Linked DNA regions of Tolumonas auensis DSM 9187. The protein of the gene in region 2 binds, or shares a complex with, the protein of the main gene of each other region. Links are inferred from orthologs where the notes say so. Each region holds a gene or a part of one and is shown on either strand. Other genes may lie near its edges. The genes, in order: tsaB and tsaD.

Evidence for each region.
Region 1: the proteins of tsaD (region 2) and tsaB are in contact, whole or in part, in a solved structure (PDB 4WQ4), measured with the Escherichia coli proteins. The link is inferred for Tolumonas auensis DSM 9187 from one-to-one orthologs.

Annotation. Positions count from the first base shown.
Region 1 is NC_012691.1:1,156,387-1,165,123, reverse strand. What follows is about bases 1-2,999. They hold tsaB (tRNA (adenosine(37)-N6)-threonylcarbamoyltransferase complex dimerization subunit type 1 TsaB), read right to left. Parts: upstream 1,859-2,999; coding sequence 1,142-1,858; downstream 1-1,141. Other genes in these bases: yoaA (DNA repair helicase YoaA), read right to left, coding at 1,830-2,999; TOLA_RS05495 (Slp family lipoprotein), read right to left, coding at 597-1,109; thiC (phosphomethylpyrimidine synthase ThiC), read right to left, coding at 1-304. Also shown: more of yoaA, read right to left, coding at 3,000-3,803; TOLA_RS05480 (VOC family protein), read left to right, coding at 3,988-4,362; TOLA_RS05475 (hypothetical protein), read left to right, coding at 4,594-5,118; TOLA_RS05470 (lipocalin family protein), read left to right, coding at 5,202-5,711; TOLA_RS05465 (hypothetical protein), read left to right, coding at 6,040-6,549; yjjG (pyrimidine 5'-nucleotidase), read left to right, coding at 6,763-7,446; TOLA_RS16960 (hypothetical protein), read left to right, coding at 7,495-7,623; TOLA_RS05455 (hypothetical protein), read left to right, coding at 7,973-8,179; TOLA_RS05450 (hypothetical protein), read left to right, coding at 8,188-8,737. UniProt on the Escherichia coli protein: Required for the formation of a threonylcarbamoyl group on adenosine at position 37 (t(6)A37) in tRNAs that read codons beginning with adenine.
Region 2 is NC_012691.1:2,914,577-2,923,131, reverse strand. Bases 981-3,797 are described here. They hold tsaD (tRNA (adenosine(37)-N6)-threonylcarbamoyltransferase complex transferase subunit TsaD), read left to right. Parts: upstream 981-1,787; coding sequence 1,788-2,807; downstream 2,808-3,797. Other genes in these bases: folB (dihydroneopterin aldolase), read left to right, coding at 3,504-3,797; plsY (glycerol-3-phosphate 1-O-acyltransferase PlsY), read right to left, coding at 2,787-3,398; rpsU (30S ribosomal protein S21), read right to left, coding at 1,388-1,603; dnaG (DNA primase), read right to left, coding at 981-1,306. Also shown: more of dnaG, read right to left, coding at 1-980; more of folB, read left to right, coding at 3,798-3,854; folK (2-amino-4-hydroxy-6-hydroxymethyldihydropteridine diphosphokinase), read left to right, coding at 3,854-4,342; TOLA_RS13555 (multifunctional CCA addition/repair protein), read right to left, coding at 4,347-5,579; TOLA_RS13550 (ExeA family protein), read left to right, coding at 5,681-7,309; TOLA_RS13545 (general secretion pathway protein GspB), read left to right, coding at 7,309-8,016; TOLA_RS13540 (CYTH and CHAD domain-containing protein), read left to right, coding at 8,113-8,555.

The DNA.
Region 1 (8,737 bases), 1.8 Mb from region 2 along the record:
CCAGGATCCAGTTCTGACGCAACGGGAAAAGCCCCTGGGTTACATCAACCTGCTGATCCGGATCGCCGTAAGGACCTGAAGTGTCATAAACCAGTACCGGCGCATTTTCTTCATAGACAGGCGCCTGCTTGGTTCCGCCCACCAGCGATGGGGTAAGGTGAATGCGACGCATTGGTACACGGATATCAGGACGGGAGCCTTCCAGATATTCACGATCTGAATTAGGGAAGGTTTGGGTTGCCAGCGTAGACAGATACTCTTTCGCTGAATCACGACGTTCACGGGCAGTTAAATTTTTCGACATAGCAAGCTCACCTTAAATAGAAATCGGATGGCTTGCCGGAAGTTGCGTTGAGTGGGAGTTTTGCAGCAAAAGATCTTAAGTGATCTGAGGAGGAATTGCTTCCTGAGCGCAACTCTTGTTTCCCTTCGCAGGTTCTAGCCTGATCAGGTTCAACGGATCCCGAATAAACGGTCTCAGCCCTTAGGGCACTCCGACAAGTGAAAGGCAGTATGGAACGATGCGAAGAGAATGGCAACAATCAGATAACAATTGATGATCGCTGCCACAAAATCAATAATCAGCGAGGTACAATTCAGCGAGGGACTATGGTGCGGTGATGGTGGAAATAAAAGCCGTCATCAAACAGCGGATCTTCATAACGGACTTCCACCTCTTTTACGACTGGCCAGAGCTTATGTTGCGTCGCATTCAGCACGGCAAAACGGTAAGGCATGTCGCCAATTTTGCCTTCCCGTGAAAGTGCTGTTGCACCGGATACCGTTATGCTGCGGCCTTTGGCATATAAAACCGGATCAAGCAGTTGCGGAAACACCGCGATAAAACGACCGGGGGATTGTTCTGCCTGCTGCGGTATGCCGTTATAAGCCAGCGGCAGATAAACAACCTCGACCTCTGTTCCCGAGGCCAGATTGCGGGTTTGCGCGATAACGCCGCTCCATTTTACCTGCCAGCCCTGCGGATTATTCAGTTGTGCCATCTGAGCAAACTGCTGACGGATCAACACAGAATCATCGGCATAGTAACCGGTCTTGTTATTAGCGCAGGCGGTCAGAAACAGGGCAAGAAAGCACGCAATCCACTTCATATTCAGTTCTCAGCTTAAAGAGTGATCACTAGTTACTCACGACCCGGCAGTTTTTTCCAGGTCACCTTGTCACGCAGATAAACCGGTGATGCCAGCGCCGGTTCGCAATAATCGCCGGCACGGAACGCGGCAACCGCCTGCGGCAGCATGTCCTGCGCCCATGGCAGGTTTACTTCCTGTGCATTATCAGCAGGCTGCAAACCTAACTGAGCAGCCAGTTCAGTATAGCTGGTAAACCCAGTGCCTACTGCGACGCCATTCGCTAGCTGAGCTTCAAACTGGCTCAGATATTCGCCTGCCTGTTCCGGCAGGATCACGGCTTCATCGACAACGGATTGCATCAGACCATCACGCAGCAAAAAGGCACCGATATAGATCTCATTCATTCTGGCATCTATCGCAGCAACGGCTTTCTCAGCCTGCTGACGGCGGTATGCACCCTGTGCCAGCATCTGTAACGTGGAAACGCCAATCAGCGGTACACCGGCACCATACGCCAGCCCCTGAGCCGCGCCGATACCGATACGGACACCGGTAAAAGAGCCCGGCCCACGGCCAAATGCAATGGCATCCAGTCCGGATAAAGAGGCTCCGGCTTCAGCCAGTAATTCACTTACCATCGGCAGAATCAAACGGGTATGAGCCTGCGGAGCCACCTGCTCCCGGGTTAATACAGCATCGTTCCATAATAAGGCTGCGGAACAGCCTTCAGTGGCTGTATCAATCGCCAGAATTTTCATTCGCTTCAATCTCTCTTATTGGCTCTTCTTGTGTAATAACCGGTGCACTGACCGGCAATTTCCAGAATTCAGTTAAACGGGTTATATCCCGGCAACGCGGAATAGGCGGTAAACTTTTCAAAAACGCCGCCCCATACGGTTTATTGACCAGACGCGGGTCACAGAGGATCAGGATACCACGATCCTGATAATCACGGATCAGGCGCCCTACTCCTTGTTTCAGAACAATTACTGCTTCCGGCAATTGTAACTGCTGGAATGGATCGCCGCCCTGCATGCGGCAATCTTCCATGCGGGCTTTCAGTAATGGTTCATCCGGCGAGGTGAATGGCAGCTTATCAATGATGACACAGGACAATGCCGCCCCCCGGACATCCACCCCTTCCCAGAAGGATGACGTTGCTACCAGCACCGCATGTCCGTCGGCGACAAAATCGGCCAGAATCCGCTGCTTGTTATCATCCCCCTGCACCAGCACAGTACGATCCAGCTTATCGCGCAATACCTGTGCGATCTGATTGACACTGTTATAGCTGGTACATAGGAAGAAGCAACCGCCCGGCACCTGTTCAATCACTGGCAGCAACCGCTCGGCAAGCTGGGTGGCACGCTGATAGATAGAGGTATCCGGCAGATTACGCGGTACACAAAGCAAAGACTGGTGGGCGTAATCAAACGGACTGTCCAGCAGGCAGGTATCGGCATCACCGACGCCCATGCGCTGCGAAAAGTAGTCAAACTCTTCACCGACCGTGAGCGTTGCCGAGGTAAATATCCAGCTGCAACCAACCCGCATCACTTCCTGTGCGAAACGTTCCGCAATCGACAACGGGGTAACATTCAGCGTGAAATGACGCTTGGTGGTTTCATACCAGTATGCGGCCCCGGCTTCGGTAATCGCCGTGACATGATCCACCGTGGTCAGAAAACCGGCCAGACGCTCAAAACAGTTGTTGATCTGTTCACCACGCCCTAACGCCAGTTTGCAGACGTCATAACAAAACTTGATCGATTCTTTCAGGCGCTGCAGCTCACGTTGCATCTGGGGCTGCACCAATACATCACGCAGATTACCGCGGGAGGGATCCACCCCGAATGCCAAACGCATCGCCTGACAATCCTGAACCAGACGATCCGCCGCCTTGCCCAGTTGCGCCATATCCTTCGCTTCCAGCCGGTAAGCCAGCCGCAATTCATCGGCAACATCACTCAGCTGACGGCTGGAAAGTGATTCTCCGAAATACTGACTGGCAATATCCGGTAACTGGTGGGCTTCATCGAAGATATAAACATCCGCATCCGGCAGCAACTCGCCAAATCCGGTGTCTTTTACTGACATATCGGCAAAAAACAGATGATGGTTGATCACCACCACCTGCGCATCGAGTGCTTTACGACGGGCTTTGACCAGAAAACAGTTTTCATAATCCGGGCATTCGCGCCCCAGGCAATTATCGTTGGTGCTGGTCACAAATGGCAGGATCGGCGCCTGTTCCTGTAAACCCGGAATATCCGCTACATCACCGCTGACCGTCCGGGCTTTGAATTGACGCACTTTAGGCAAATCGGCAAACACATCCGCCGCCAGAAAGTGCATCTCCTGTTCAAGCAGGGCAAGCCGGTAAGTACAAAGATAGTTAGAACGCCCTTTCAGCTGGGCAACGGGCTTGCCATATTGCATCGCCAGCAGCAGCGTCGGTAAATCCCGTTCGTAGAGTTGATCCTGCAATGCTTTGGAGCCGGTGCTGATGATCACCCGCTTGCCGCTATCCAGTGCCGGAACCAGATAGGCAAAGGTTTTCCCCGTACCAGTGCCTGCTTCTACCAGCAAACGACCGGCAGTTTCTATTGCCTTACTGACTGCCTCCGCCATGTGAACCTGCGCCTGACGCGGAGCAAATCCGGGGATCGCCTTGGCCAGCAGCCCGTTTTCAGCAAAATAATCGTTATTCAACAGCGGATCCCGGCACGAAAAAAATGATGGGCGATTGTACCACATCCCGTTCGGTGTCCGGCCCCTGCACAACTTTTCGTTATTACATCCGCAACCCCCCTCTTTAAACCCGAAAAATCATCAGAGCAAGTGCGAATAAGAATTATACTTAAATAGCCCACAGTCTCCATTCAGGAGAAATTGTATGACAATGCTTGCTCATGGTTTGCAACACGTAAAAGTGATTGCGCTGGCGGTGACGGATTTAAACCGGGCGCAACATTTTTATGGCGAGATACTCGGTCTTCCTCCTGCTTATGAAGGAAACGTTCTGAGGGGGTATTCAATCGGAGATATCGTTCTTATGCTAAAAGAGAACTGGTATGGCTCCCCGACGGCGGATCCTAACCCCCGGATCACACTGGCAACGGCTTATGCCCCGGATACCGAAGCCTTTTTAAAAGCACACGGTGTCACGATTGCCGATCCGGTCGAAGAAGTTGATGAGGGTTTTTACGTCGGCAGTTTTTTAGACAGCGAAGGTAATAAGCTCTGGTTCTGCTCACCGACAGAGAAGTAATTTTATCATCAGTTATCCTGCTCTCCGGCTACTGTCACACGCCGTGAGAGCGGGCTTTACAAGCCTGCTCAACTGCATGTGTCACGGTTCTGTTTCCCGTCCCATGGGCGCGCACACCGGATAGGAGCTTCCTCATGCAGCAGAAGTTAAGTCTTTAGCCTCGAACATCGTGCCCTATTCTACTTATAATGCACCTCTGACTGTCGGTTTAGTACTTAACGTGGACTCTGTATGAAGCAAAGATTATTACTTTTGATTTTGGCAATTTTGATTCCGGCCGGTATCTATGGCTACAATTACATCAACCTTGAAGGCCCTCTTGTCAAAGTTTTAGAACGTAATGAAGCTTATCAAGGCATTCAGATTCACTCGTATTACTACAACTTTATTGCTCCATCTAAAGTTATTTTTGATGTGATGAATGTTGAAAACGCCAGTGCTTCAGACGTTTTTTCTGTGCTGATTGATTTTGCAATAGTAAATAAAGACAAAAAATATCAGCAAGTTATCCTTGCTTACAAAGGCAATGCAAAGTTTATTTTGCCCGGTGATTACTTTCAAAAACTAGCAACAAATTCAAACCCAAGTGACCCATCAGCCACAATCAAAAGCTTTATCGCTCACGTGCAAAATCTTGATGGTGCAAATCCGTATTCTCAAACAACAGATACCGATGCGTCATTACAGGCTCAATTCGATGATTTCAACAACAAATGGTATGCCTCTGAAGTAAACACTCTGAAATCTGACAAATAATTCAGACACGTTCGCATTCGCTCACTGGACGGCACTATGTGCTACCGTTTAATTAAACATCAGGCCATCAGGAAACAAGCCCTATGCGTAATTTAATCATTTCTATGTTGCTTCTTTGTGTTGGCTGTACGCAGCTCCCGGATAAGGTGAAGCCAGTCGAAAATTTCGATTTAACCCGTTATCTGGGTAAATGGTATGAAATCGCCCGACTTGATCATTCTTTTGAACGAGGTTTAAACAAAGTAACAGCTGAATACTCATTAAACGATAATGGCAGCGTAAAAGTCATCAATCGCGGCTATTCAGAACAAGATAAACAGTGGCAAGAAGCGACGGGGGTTGCTTATTTCATTGACTCGCCAAACAATGGTTTACTCAAGGTCTCATTCTTCCGGCCTTTTTATGGCACCTACGCGATCTTTGAACTAGACCACGACAACTATCAATATGCTGTTGTATCTGGCCCTAATCATTCATATCTCTGGATCCTATCCCGAACTCCATCGCTTTCAGATATGGTTAAAAAGCAGTTAATACAAAAAGCGGCTGATGCTGGATTTAACACACAGGATTTGATCTTTGTTGCTCAATAATTCAATGAGGTAAATAAACCATGCAGAGCTATATGTCGTTGTTAGCAATTACTGGTGCGTTGATGCTGGCTGGTATGTGATTGTTGCGTTTGTTCTGTCGTCTGAAGCACCAAGAAAAACCTATCTGAAGTTCAAAGCCTTCTTTGATACTACGGCTGGTTCCGTGATGGCTTTACTGGGTTTAAAGCTTATCTTCAGTAGCAATAAATTGTAATATTGGCTGGTTTTGGGTGAGAGTTTGACAACGGCCACTTTTCCAGCGGAGCAATAACCGAATGTATTCCACATAGTGATACAATCGATGTAATTTCACTAGTCGTTGTAAATCATGAGCAAAAAAGTCAAAGTTGCAAATATTTATGAAATCACCTGGCCCCATGCCTGTGCCAAGTGCGGGGATACTCAGCATCTGAAGAATGTAACCTCGTTAGAAAACAAACTCACAACGAAGATAACCAAAATTGATCCGCAGCTTGAATACTTTGTCTGTGAAAAACATGCAAAATGGCTGGCTCTGGCTAACTTGTCTGTTGATAGCTGTGGGACAATGACTTTAGTACGTCTAGTGTCCTATTTTGCAACTACGTTATTCAGCATTTTCCTTATAACATTGCCGTTGCAGCTAATTAATAATAGTTTTTCCGATATATCCGTTCCTTATATATTAGTTATTTTTGTCGCTTATGTGTTATTCAGTCGCTTTCTTCGAAAACAAATTCCAATACATAAGACTAAGTTCAGCACAAAGGAATATATTTTAGAATTTGATAATTCTGATTTCGCTGAAAGTTTTGTAAAAGAAAATCAGCAACATACAATTGTTGAACGTTTAAACTGAAAAATTTAACAAAATCAGCAAAGCAAAGTTCAGCCGTTATGAAGCTGTCCGATTACTGAATAGTAGATATTGAGTTAGTCGATGAATTTCATCAAAAGTGCATACCAAAAAGATAACATCATCCATTCGCTTTCGACTTCTGACAATGTTTCAATATGCTGCTTTGACGTGGCATCCAGACATAACCACAAGACATGATTACAGAGGTAGTAGATGACATCTTATGAATGGATATTGTTCGATGCAGACGAGACACTTTTTGAGTTCGACGCCTTCCGTGGTTTAAAACTCATGTTTTCGCGTTTTGGCGTCGATTTTTCTGATGCTGATTTCTCGGAATATCAACAGGTTAACAAACCGCTCTGGGTTCAGTATCAGGATGGAAAAATATCCGCCACGCAGCTCCAGTATCAACGTTTTCAAACCTGGGCACAGCGACTGGATGAAACGCCGAAAGCATTAAATAGCGCCTTTCTGTCAGCGATGGCTGATATCTGTGCACCGCTGGATGGTGCCACCAATTTACTGAATACACTCCGAGGCAAGGTAAAACTCGGCATTATCACGAATGGTTTTACTGAACTTCAGCAGGTTCGCCTTGAGCGCACCGGGTTCCGGGACTATTTCGATGTACTGATCATTTCAGAACAGGTGGGTGTCGCCAAACCCCATCCTGATATTTTTGAACATGCGCTTTCTACTATGGGGCATCCGTCGCGCGAGCGTGTGCTCATGGTGGGTGATAATCCTGATTCGGACATCTTGGGTGGTCTCAATGCCGGACTGCATACATGCTGGGTCAATGCAGACAATAAGCCCGAGCCAGCGGGTATCAAACCGCACTATCAGGTTTCATCATTATCAGAGCTTGAGTCTATCCTGGTGCCAGCAACATGAGATAGCACAAACCTAAATAGTCCACTGTCTCCATTCAGGAGAAATTGTATGACAATGCTTGCTCATGGTTTGCAACACGTAAAAGTGATTGCGCTGGCGGTGACGGATTTAAACCGGGCGCAACATCAGTCATCCAGCTCTCCGCCTAGTATCACACGCCGTGCGGGCAGGATTTAGCCAGATTGCGACTCCCCCGCTTACTGCATTCACACCCTGCACGCTTTGCCTGTGCTGAAGCAAACTTTACCAAAACTCTCATTTGAAACCAGACCTGAACGGGCGTAGGATAAATTTATCTCCTGATAGTTATATCAGGCCCCCCGATCGCATTTTGTGGTCCTGCGGTAGCTATGCCCTGATGAAAAATATGCAGGGGAAATGCGGAGACATTCCGGGAAAGTGGCTTATTTGGGGGGTTATACGGAATAAGGCGGGATAATAAATTGTTAGAAAAAAGCTTAACTTGCTCAGATGCCTCGAACAAACTATCATCAGGTAGAAGATTCATAATAGAGAGGTTCACAGCATGACTAATGTGCTTAGATGGCTTGGCTTAGCTCCAAGTGAGAATGAACAACGTATTATTGAGCTAGTGAATAGCTCCAACAGAGCCCAATCAGCAAGGGTGGTTGGTAGAGGTACCGTCATGATTGATGTACAACAAATCAGACAAGATCCAAAATTCAAAGAGCTTTACAAAAAAGCAGCCAACATTGTTATAGAAAATAAGTAAAAGTATAAATGTTTTTATTGCTAACTCTTCCGATTTTGATTAGTGGCTTTTTTCTTTGTCACATACATCCAATATATAAATACAAACTACATAGATATGAAGGTCAATATTTATATCTTAAATGTGCAACACTGGGAATCACTTGTCTTTTTATAGCATCAGCAAGTTGCTTGTTGATCAATAAGTATTTTCCGTCCTCATTTTTTATTGCCTCACATGCAATTAATATAGATATTCCTTTATATATAGAAGAATTGATAAAATCGACAACTGCAGAGAAAAACAATAGCAATGATATTTACACTCTAACTTGGGTCATTGTTATATCGATTTCAACATTATTTATTCCGCCAATTTGGTCTTTCTTATCCTACATACGACTATGCATTAAACACCACGCCAAAGGCTCAAAGTTTTTTAAAGATACTAAACTATTCGTTATTGCAAATATTTTATCCGATAGTCCTTTAGATAACTTACTTTTCAAGTCATCAATAAACAAAGATGATAGTCCACTTATGTTGTCACTGAAAGACAGAAAAGTTTATGTTGGTCAAG
Region 2 (8,555 bases):
GGGCTTCCTGTTCCTGGCGGTGGAATATTTCGCGCAGCCGTTTTTCATTTTCACCCCAGCGCAGCTGCACAGACAGTTTGGTCAGCAGACTTTCGCGGTTAAATCCTTCCGGGACACGCCGGATCAGGGCGATAGCTTTATTCGCCAGTTCATTTTGTCCGGCTTCACCGCTTAAATTCAGATCCCGCGTCAGACGTTCAAACAGAAAGTCGGCATACGATTGTGCGTCGTCCAGTTTCTGTTCAAAAGCGCCGCGTCCGTATTCACGGATGAAACTATCCGGATCATGTTCCTGCGGCAGGAATACGAAGCGTAAATCTTTACCGTCCTGCAGACCAGGCAGCGCGTTTTCCAGCGCACGCCATGCGGCTTCGCGCCCCGCATTATCACCGTCATAACAACAAACGACTTCTGATGTAGTACGGAACAGCAGATGCATATGATCAGCGGTAGTCGAGGTACCTAGCGAGGCAACCGCATAATCGACGCCAAACTGTGCCAGTGCCACTACATCCATATAGCCTTCGACGATCAGGATGCGGGCAGGTGTACGGTGACGCTCTTTGACCTGATACAGGCCAAACAGTTCTTTACCTTTATGAAAAATGGGCGTTTCCGGCGAGTTGAGATATTTAGGTGTCCCATCGCCCAGTACGCGACCACCAAAACCAATCACCCGGCCACGACGATCGCGGATCGGAAACATGATCCGATCCCGGAAACGATCATAGCTACCACCGCCGTCACGGCCTATCAGCATGCCGAGTTCAATCAGCTGAGCTTCGGTTGCAGCGGAACGCACCAGTGTCTGGCGTAAGCCGTCCCAGCCACCAGGGGCATAGCCGATCGCAAATTGTTTTACGATCTCACCGGTAAGGCCTCGCCCTTTCAGATAGTCGATCGCCTGCGGGGCAGTTTTCAATTGATTCTGGAAATAACGTGTAGCCCATTCCATCAGTTGATAGTGATCGGCAGAAGGTGCCGGTCCCTGACTGTGAAATGGTTGATCGTTCGGTACGGTTAATCCATGCAGATTAGCCAGTTCACCAACTGCATCCGGGAAGTTCAGCCCGTCGTACTCCATCATAAAACCAATGGCGTTACCGTGCGCACCACAGCCAAAGCAGTGATAAAACTGTTTTTCCGGACTGACAGAGAATGAGGGTGATTTTTCGTTATGAAACGGGCAGCAGGCCTGGTAATTCTTGCCGGCTTTTTTAAGATGAACGCGACTATCGATTAACTCGACAATGTCGGTTCGATTTAGCAGATCATCAATGAAGGATTGCGGGATTTTACCAGCCATCTGAATTCCATCTGCCAATAGAATAAGCCGCGCAATCAAAAGAATGCGCGGCTTATCAAGAAAACTTAACGGTCTGTAGAATTAGTACAGACGGTTACGACGTGCGTTTTCGCGAGCCAGTTTCTTCATGTGACGCTTAACCGCAGACGCTTTAGCACGTTTACGGATAGTAGTTGGCTTTTCGTAGAATTCGCGGCTACGAACGTCAGACAGAACACCTGCTTTTTCGCAAGAGCGTTTGAAGCGACGCAGAGCTACGTCGAATGGCTCGTTTTCACGTACTTTAATAACTGGCATGTGCCTTTCACCTCGGTGTGAATGTTTTTCTGGCTGAAAGTCAGCCTTACTAAAAATGGTGCCGAATTTTAATCCTATGCATGGGGGTATGTAAACCCCGATCAGAACAAGCTGGAGTAAAAAACCGCTGAAATGTACCATAGCGCATAATAATCGGTGGGAATTTTACCGGAGTAACCGAAAAATGCGGGTATTAGGTATCGAAACATCCTGTGATGAAACCGGGATCGCGATCTTCGACGATCAACATGGGATCCTCGCGCATCAACTATATAGTCAGATTAAATTACATGCCGATTATGGTGGCGTGGTGCCGGAACTGGCCAGTCGTGATCATATCCGCAAAACATTACCGCTGATTGAAGCTGCGATGCAGCAGGCGGGTTGTCGATCCGAGGATCTGGACGGGATCGCCTATACAGCGGGTCCTGGTTTAGTCGGTGCATTGCTGGTCGGTGCGACGATTGCCCGATCTCTGGCGATGGCATGGAATAAACCGGCAATACCGGTCCATCATATGGAAGGTCATCTGCTGGCACCGATGCTGGAAGAACGGGTACCGGAGTTTCCTTTTATTGCGTTGCTGGTATCCGGCGGGCATACCCTGCTGGTGCGGGTGGATGGCATTGGTCACTATCAGATCCTGGGTGAATCGGTGGATGATGCGGCCGGTGAAGCCTTTGATAAAACAGCCAAATTACTGGGGCTGGATTATCCAGGGGGTTCTGCATTGTCAAAACTGGCTGAGCAGGGGACGGCTGGCCGTTTTGTGTTTCCGCGTCCGATGACAGATCGTCCGGGGCTGGATTTCAGCTTTTCCGGCCTGAAAACCTTCGCTGCGAATACCATTCGTAGTCAGGGAAGTGATGATCAGACGCGGGCTGATATTGCTCATGCTTTTCAGACAGCGGTAGTCGATACACTGGCAATCAAATGTAAACGTGCGTTGCAGGCGACGGGTCTGAAACGACTGGTCATTGCCGGTGGGGTCAGTGCCAATAAAGAATTACGCAGCCAGCTTGCAGAGCTGATGCATAAGCTCGGTGGCGAGGTGTTTTATCCGCGTCCGGAGTTCTGTACTGATAACGGTGCCATGATTGCGTTTGCCGGTATGCAACGTCTGAAAGCCGGACATACTACCGGTCTGGAAATTGTGGTGCAGCCACGCTGGAATCTGGAAACGCTAGCGCCGGTGACGTTTTAACGGATGGCGTGACCAGACCTGCGGCTCGTGGCCTTGCAGCAAACGGCTGATGTTCTCGTGATGACGCAGAATGATCAGGCAACAAAGCATGGCCACGGGCAGGGTATATTCCGGCTTCAGGCAGTAGGTGTAGAGTGGTGCCAGCAACGCCGCACCAATTGCCGCCAGTGAAGAGTAGCCGGTGAACAGCAAAACAATCAGCCAGGTCACAATCATAAAACTGCCCATATCCAGCCCGAGTGGCAGTAGTGCACCGAGCGCTGTTGCTACTCCTTTGCCTCCCCGGAAATGAAAGTAGAGCGGATACATATGTCCCAGACAGGCTGCAATACCGATAAATCCGAGATAAAGCGGTGGAATGCCCAGATACCAGGCCAGATAAACCGGAATGGTGCCTTTAAGCATATCCAGCAGAAAGACTATCAGCGCTGCCAGCCGGTTTCCGGAACGGAGCACATTGGTTGCACCAGGGTTGTGTGAGCCATATTCACGGGGATCCGGCAAATCACAAAGACGGCTAATCAATACTGCGTTACTGACTGAACCCAGCAGATAGGCTATACCTGACATGGCGAAAGTGAGAGCGAGCATAAGTCTCCTGACGTTGTTCGCGGGCACTATTTTTCTATCGGCGCTGGCTGGAGTATGATCCCTACCAGATACCCACGTTCCAGATTAGCAGAATTAGGATAAAACATGGATAAAGTCTTTATCGATCATCTTGAAGTCTACTGCACAATTGGTGTGTATGAGTGGGAAAAGCAGATCACCCAGAAACTGGTGCTGGATCTGGAAATGGATTTTGACACTCAGGCTGCCGGTGAGCAGGATGATATGTCACTGGCACTGGATTATGCGGCGGTGTCTAAGCGTGTGACCGATATGATCAGTACCTGTCCGATTGGATTGGTAGAAGCTGTGGCGGAACAGACCGCGCAGCTGTTACTCAGTGAGTTTCCTGTTTTACGGGTACGGGTACGGGTGACGAAGCCGGGTGCGGTGGTCAATGCCCGTGGTGTCGGGGTTGAGATCGTGCGGGAGGCATAATGGCCCGTATCTATATCGGTGTCGGTTCTAACATCGAGCGGGAGCATTACCTGCGGGCGGGCTGGCAGGCGTTGCAACAGGTGTTCTCTGCCTGTCGTTGTTCAACCGTATATGAAAGTGACGCGGTAGGTTTTGATGGCGCGCCTTTTTATAATCTGGTGATCGCAGCTGAAACCTCAATCAGTGTGGCTGAAGTGGCGGCACAATTGCGGGCGATTGAGTTTGCGCATGGCCGTCCGGCTGATGCACGCAAATTTTCCGGCCGGACGCTGGATCTGGATCTGCTGGCTTATGATGAACTGGTGATCGCGGCTCCGGTCGAGTTACCACGCAGCGAGATCCTGCATAATGCGTTTGTACTGCGACCGTTTGCCGAGCTGGCACCACAATGGCGGCATCCGCTGGCTGAGATGACCCTGGCTGAATTGTGGCGTGAATATGATGCCAGTCGCCAGCCATTGCGGGCAGTCGCCTTTGACTGGCGTTAAAGCCTTATTTATCGTTCCAGCGACAATGCACATCACGGATGGCAAAAATACGGCGGCGACTTAACTGCAGCCGTATTGCCTCACCGGTATAACCTGCCTCCACGATGGGTTTTACCGCCACAGCTACCGCAGCGTCGTAAGCCTGTTGTACATATTCCGGTTCCGGATATTCCCGTTCGGCAAAGCCCTGACGGCCATAAAAGTCAGCCTGACAGCAGAGTAACAGTTGCGATAAGCGTTCCGGTTTTCGCCAGACATCCAGACGATCAAATAATTTCAGCATCGTTGCCGGGCGCAACTGCAATGCGGTGTGCACTAATGAATGTAACTCACTGACCAAAATCGCCAGATCGCGACAGTCATTCGGCACTTTCAGCCGTTTACACAGTTCCCGGATCAACGGTGTGCCACGTTCACCGTGCCCATGGTGACTGGGAAGAATATGAGCCGGTGTCTGCGCTTTACCTAAATCGTGACAAAGGGTTGCGAAGCGGACTGCCAGCTGTTCACTGCGCTGGCTGGCCTCACGCAATGCCATCATCACATGAATGCCGGTATCGACTTCCGGATGCCAGTCCGGGCGTGCCGGTATGCCAAACAGGGCATCCACTTCCGGTAGCAGCACATTCAAGGCTTCACAATCATGCAGGATCTCGAAAAAGATCTGCGGATTTCGTCCGGATAATACTTTTTCAATTTCTTTCCAGATCCGTTCCGGTGTCAGATGATTAAGCTCACCACTACGGCTGAGCTTGCGCATTAAGGCCAGCGTTTCCGGGGCAATATAAAAACCGAGATGATGGAAGCGGGCTGCGAAACGGGCAACCCGTAATACGCGCAGCGGATCTTCACTGAAAGCGGGAGAAATATGTCGCAGAACGCGGTTATTGAGATCGCTGATCCCGCCATAAGGATCGTAAAGCTGGCCGTCCTGATCTTGCGCAATCGCATTAATGGTCAGATCACGGCGCAGCAGATCCTGCTCCAGCGTGACGTCCGGTGCGGCATAACAGGCAAAACCGGTGTAGCCTTTGCCTTGTTTGCGTTCAATTCTGGCCAGTGCATACTCTTCTTTCGTTTGCGGATGCAGAAATACGGGAAAATCACGTCCGACCGGCTGATAACCCAGATCTAATAAAGTCTGCGCTTCGCTGCCAACGACGACATAATCCCGCTCGGTCACTGGCAATCCTAACAGGGTGTCACGTACCGCACCGCCCACCAGATATATCTGCACTTATTCATACCTCTCGTTTCTCAGCTCGGATTATAGCGTGCTTTTGACTTCATTCGTGCTGCGGATTACTCTGCAATGAGTACTTACGGGATTAGCTGATTATGTATAAAGCATTTTTTAATCTGACGGATAATCCGTTTTCGATATCGCCGAATCCTAAATACCTCTATATGAGTGAACGTCATGCTGAAGCATTGACGCATTTATTATACGGTTTGCGTGATGGTGGCGGATTTGTACTGCTTACCGGTGAAGTCGGAACAGGAAAAACGACGGTTTCCCGTTGCCTGCGACAGCAGTTGCCGGAAGATACCGATCTGGCGTTTATCCTGAATCCGGCACTTTCAACAGAGGATATGCTGGCTTCCATTTGTGATGCATTCCACCTCACTTACCCGCAACCAGTCAGTCTGAAAGCGTTGTTTGATACGTTGCATCATTTTCTGCTGCAGAATCATCAGGCCGGACGGCGTACGCTGCTGGTGATTGATGAAGCCCAGCATCTGATGCCGGAAGTATTGGAGCAATTGCGATTGCTGACCAATATGGAAACGGATGATGCCAAACTGCTGCAGATTGTGCTGATTGGGCAGCCGGAATTACAGCAGCTTTTACGCCAGCCGTTATTGCGTCAGCTGGCACAACGGATCACGGCGCGTTATCACCTGCTGCCGCTGGATCTGAATGACGTAGATTCTTATGTCCGCTTCCGGATGCAGGTAGCCGGCAGCCTGCAGCCTGTCTTTACACCGTCAGCCATCAGAGCATTGCATCGCTTAAGTGGCGGGATCCCGCGTGTCATCAATCTTATCTGTGAACGAGCATTACTCGGTGCGTATGCGGCAGGATGCGAACGGATCAATGATAAATTACTGGCGCAGGCCGCCTATGAAGCAACGGGTGTCCGGGATGAAGGCAGTACCCGTTCTGTGCTGTCTTTTTCGCTGGTGGGGGTGTTAATGCTGGCTGCTGGCTGGTTTGGCTGGCAGCAGTGGGGGGTCTTGCCGCAACCTCCGGTGAAAAAAGTTTCTGTACCGGTGACGTTGCCGCCGGATGCCAACCTGCTTAAACATTTTGATCGTGTTATTGCGGAAGCCGATTATGAAGATCAGGCTATGCAGCAGTTGTATCGTGTCTGGGGTTTTGAAGCTGCTATTGATGAGGCGTCTTGTGATGCCGCGCAGCGAGTGAATCTGAGCTGTGTACAGGAATTTGGAACGCTGGATGATCTTCTGAAACTGAATTATCCGGCGGTTGTTCATTTGACGGAAGAAGATGGACGGGAAATCTATGCTGTCGTACTGCATGTTGCTGATGGACAAGCGGATTTACTGCTGGGTAGCGAGCGTTGGCAGGTCTCTGTGGAATGGTTAAATAAAGTCTGGGGACAAGGCTACACGTTCCTTTGGCAATTACCCGAGAGCGGTCATACGGTGATTTCGAAACGCAGTGGTGTGGCGGATGTCCGGTGGCTGGAAGCGGCTGTCAGTCAGGCATTACGTTTGCCTGTCCGCAATAAAGTGTCGCGTTTTGATGCGCAACTGACAGACAAAGTCCGTCAGTTCCAGAAACAGGAAGGGCTGGTTGAGGATGGCGTTGCCGGTGAGCAAACGTTACTGCGGCTAGTTATCCGCAGTCAGAAAGCGGTTCCCCGGCTGAACGGACGTATTCCGGCACAACAAACGGTTAGTAACAGTGATGAGATAGAAAATACGGGAGGAGATAGCTAATGTCATTACTCACTTCGGCCTCCCGCCAGGCAAAACGGGTAGAACAAGCGCACTTTTTTATGCCGGAACGGCTGCATGGTGAGCGGGGTAGCAAAGCCAGCTGGCTAGTCTGGTTGCTGGGGTTACCGGTTTGTGCGGTGCTGGGCGCTGCAACAAATTATGGCTGGCACTTATTGCACAATGAACCTGTGGTACAGCGGGTGGAAGTGCCGCACCCTACAGAGTTGCCATTTAAACCACTGAACCAGAATTATGAATTCGTGACGGAACCACTGCCAGAGGCAGAAGAACAGAATCTGGCGATGATTGACCCAGCGGCTCTCCCTCTTCCTGCTGAACAACCGGCAGCAGAGGAAGCGGATACCCGGAGTTCTCTGGAAAAACGTTTTATGCAGGCAGTTAATGAGACGGTTCAGTCTGAGCCTCCGGTAGTGCGGGCTCCGGCCACCGCTTCGTCGGATGCAACACCATTGGGGGCATTACCTCCCCGAATCAGTCAGCAGGTGCCGGCCATGAAATATGGTGCACATGTCTATTCCTCAATACCGGCTAGCCGCACGATCAATATCAATGGCCGGGATTATCATGAAGGCGATGAAGTTGTCAGCGGTGTGGTGTTATTACGCATCGAATCCGAAGCCAGTATTTTTCGGGTTGGCTCGCAAAGTTTTAGTTTAAATGCGCTGACTGACTGGCAGGGCTATTGAAAGCATGATCTGGCGGGTGCACTATAAACTATTGAGTTAAAAGGTAAATGAACCGATGTTAACGGATGATTTACACAGAAGGCCGGAGAGACCTGCATGAGCAATGAAGTTGAACTGAAGTTTCTGGTCACCGACGATGTATTTTCGTATCTGGAACAGGTACTGAGTTCACTGGGTGCGAAAGAACAACAAGATCAACAGCTGGAAAATATCTATTTTGATACAGCCGATCAGCAGTTGCGGGCGCTCGATTGTGGTCTGCGGATCCGTACTTATAGCGGTAAACACGAACAGACGATTAAACTGGCCGGACAAGCTGTCGGGGGATTGCATCAACGGCCTGAATACACATTGCCGAGTAATAATCCCTGGCCTGATTTACGGGCCTTTCCGGCGGAGATATGGCCGGAAGGGACCGATGTCGGTTTGCTGCAACAATCATTAACCACGCTGTTTCGCACCGATTTTCATCGCAGAACATGGACTGTTGCCCTGCAGGACGACTCTCTGATTGAGATTGCCTATGACATTGGTTCTAT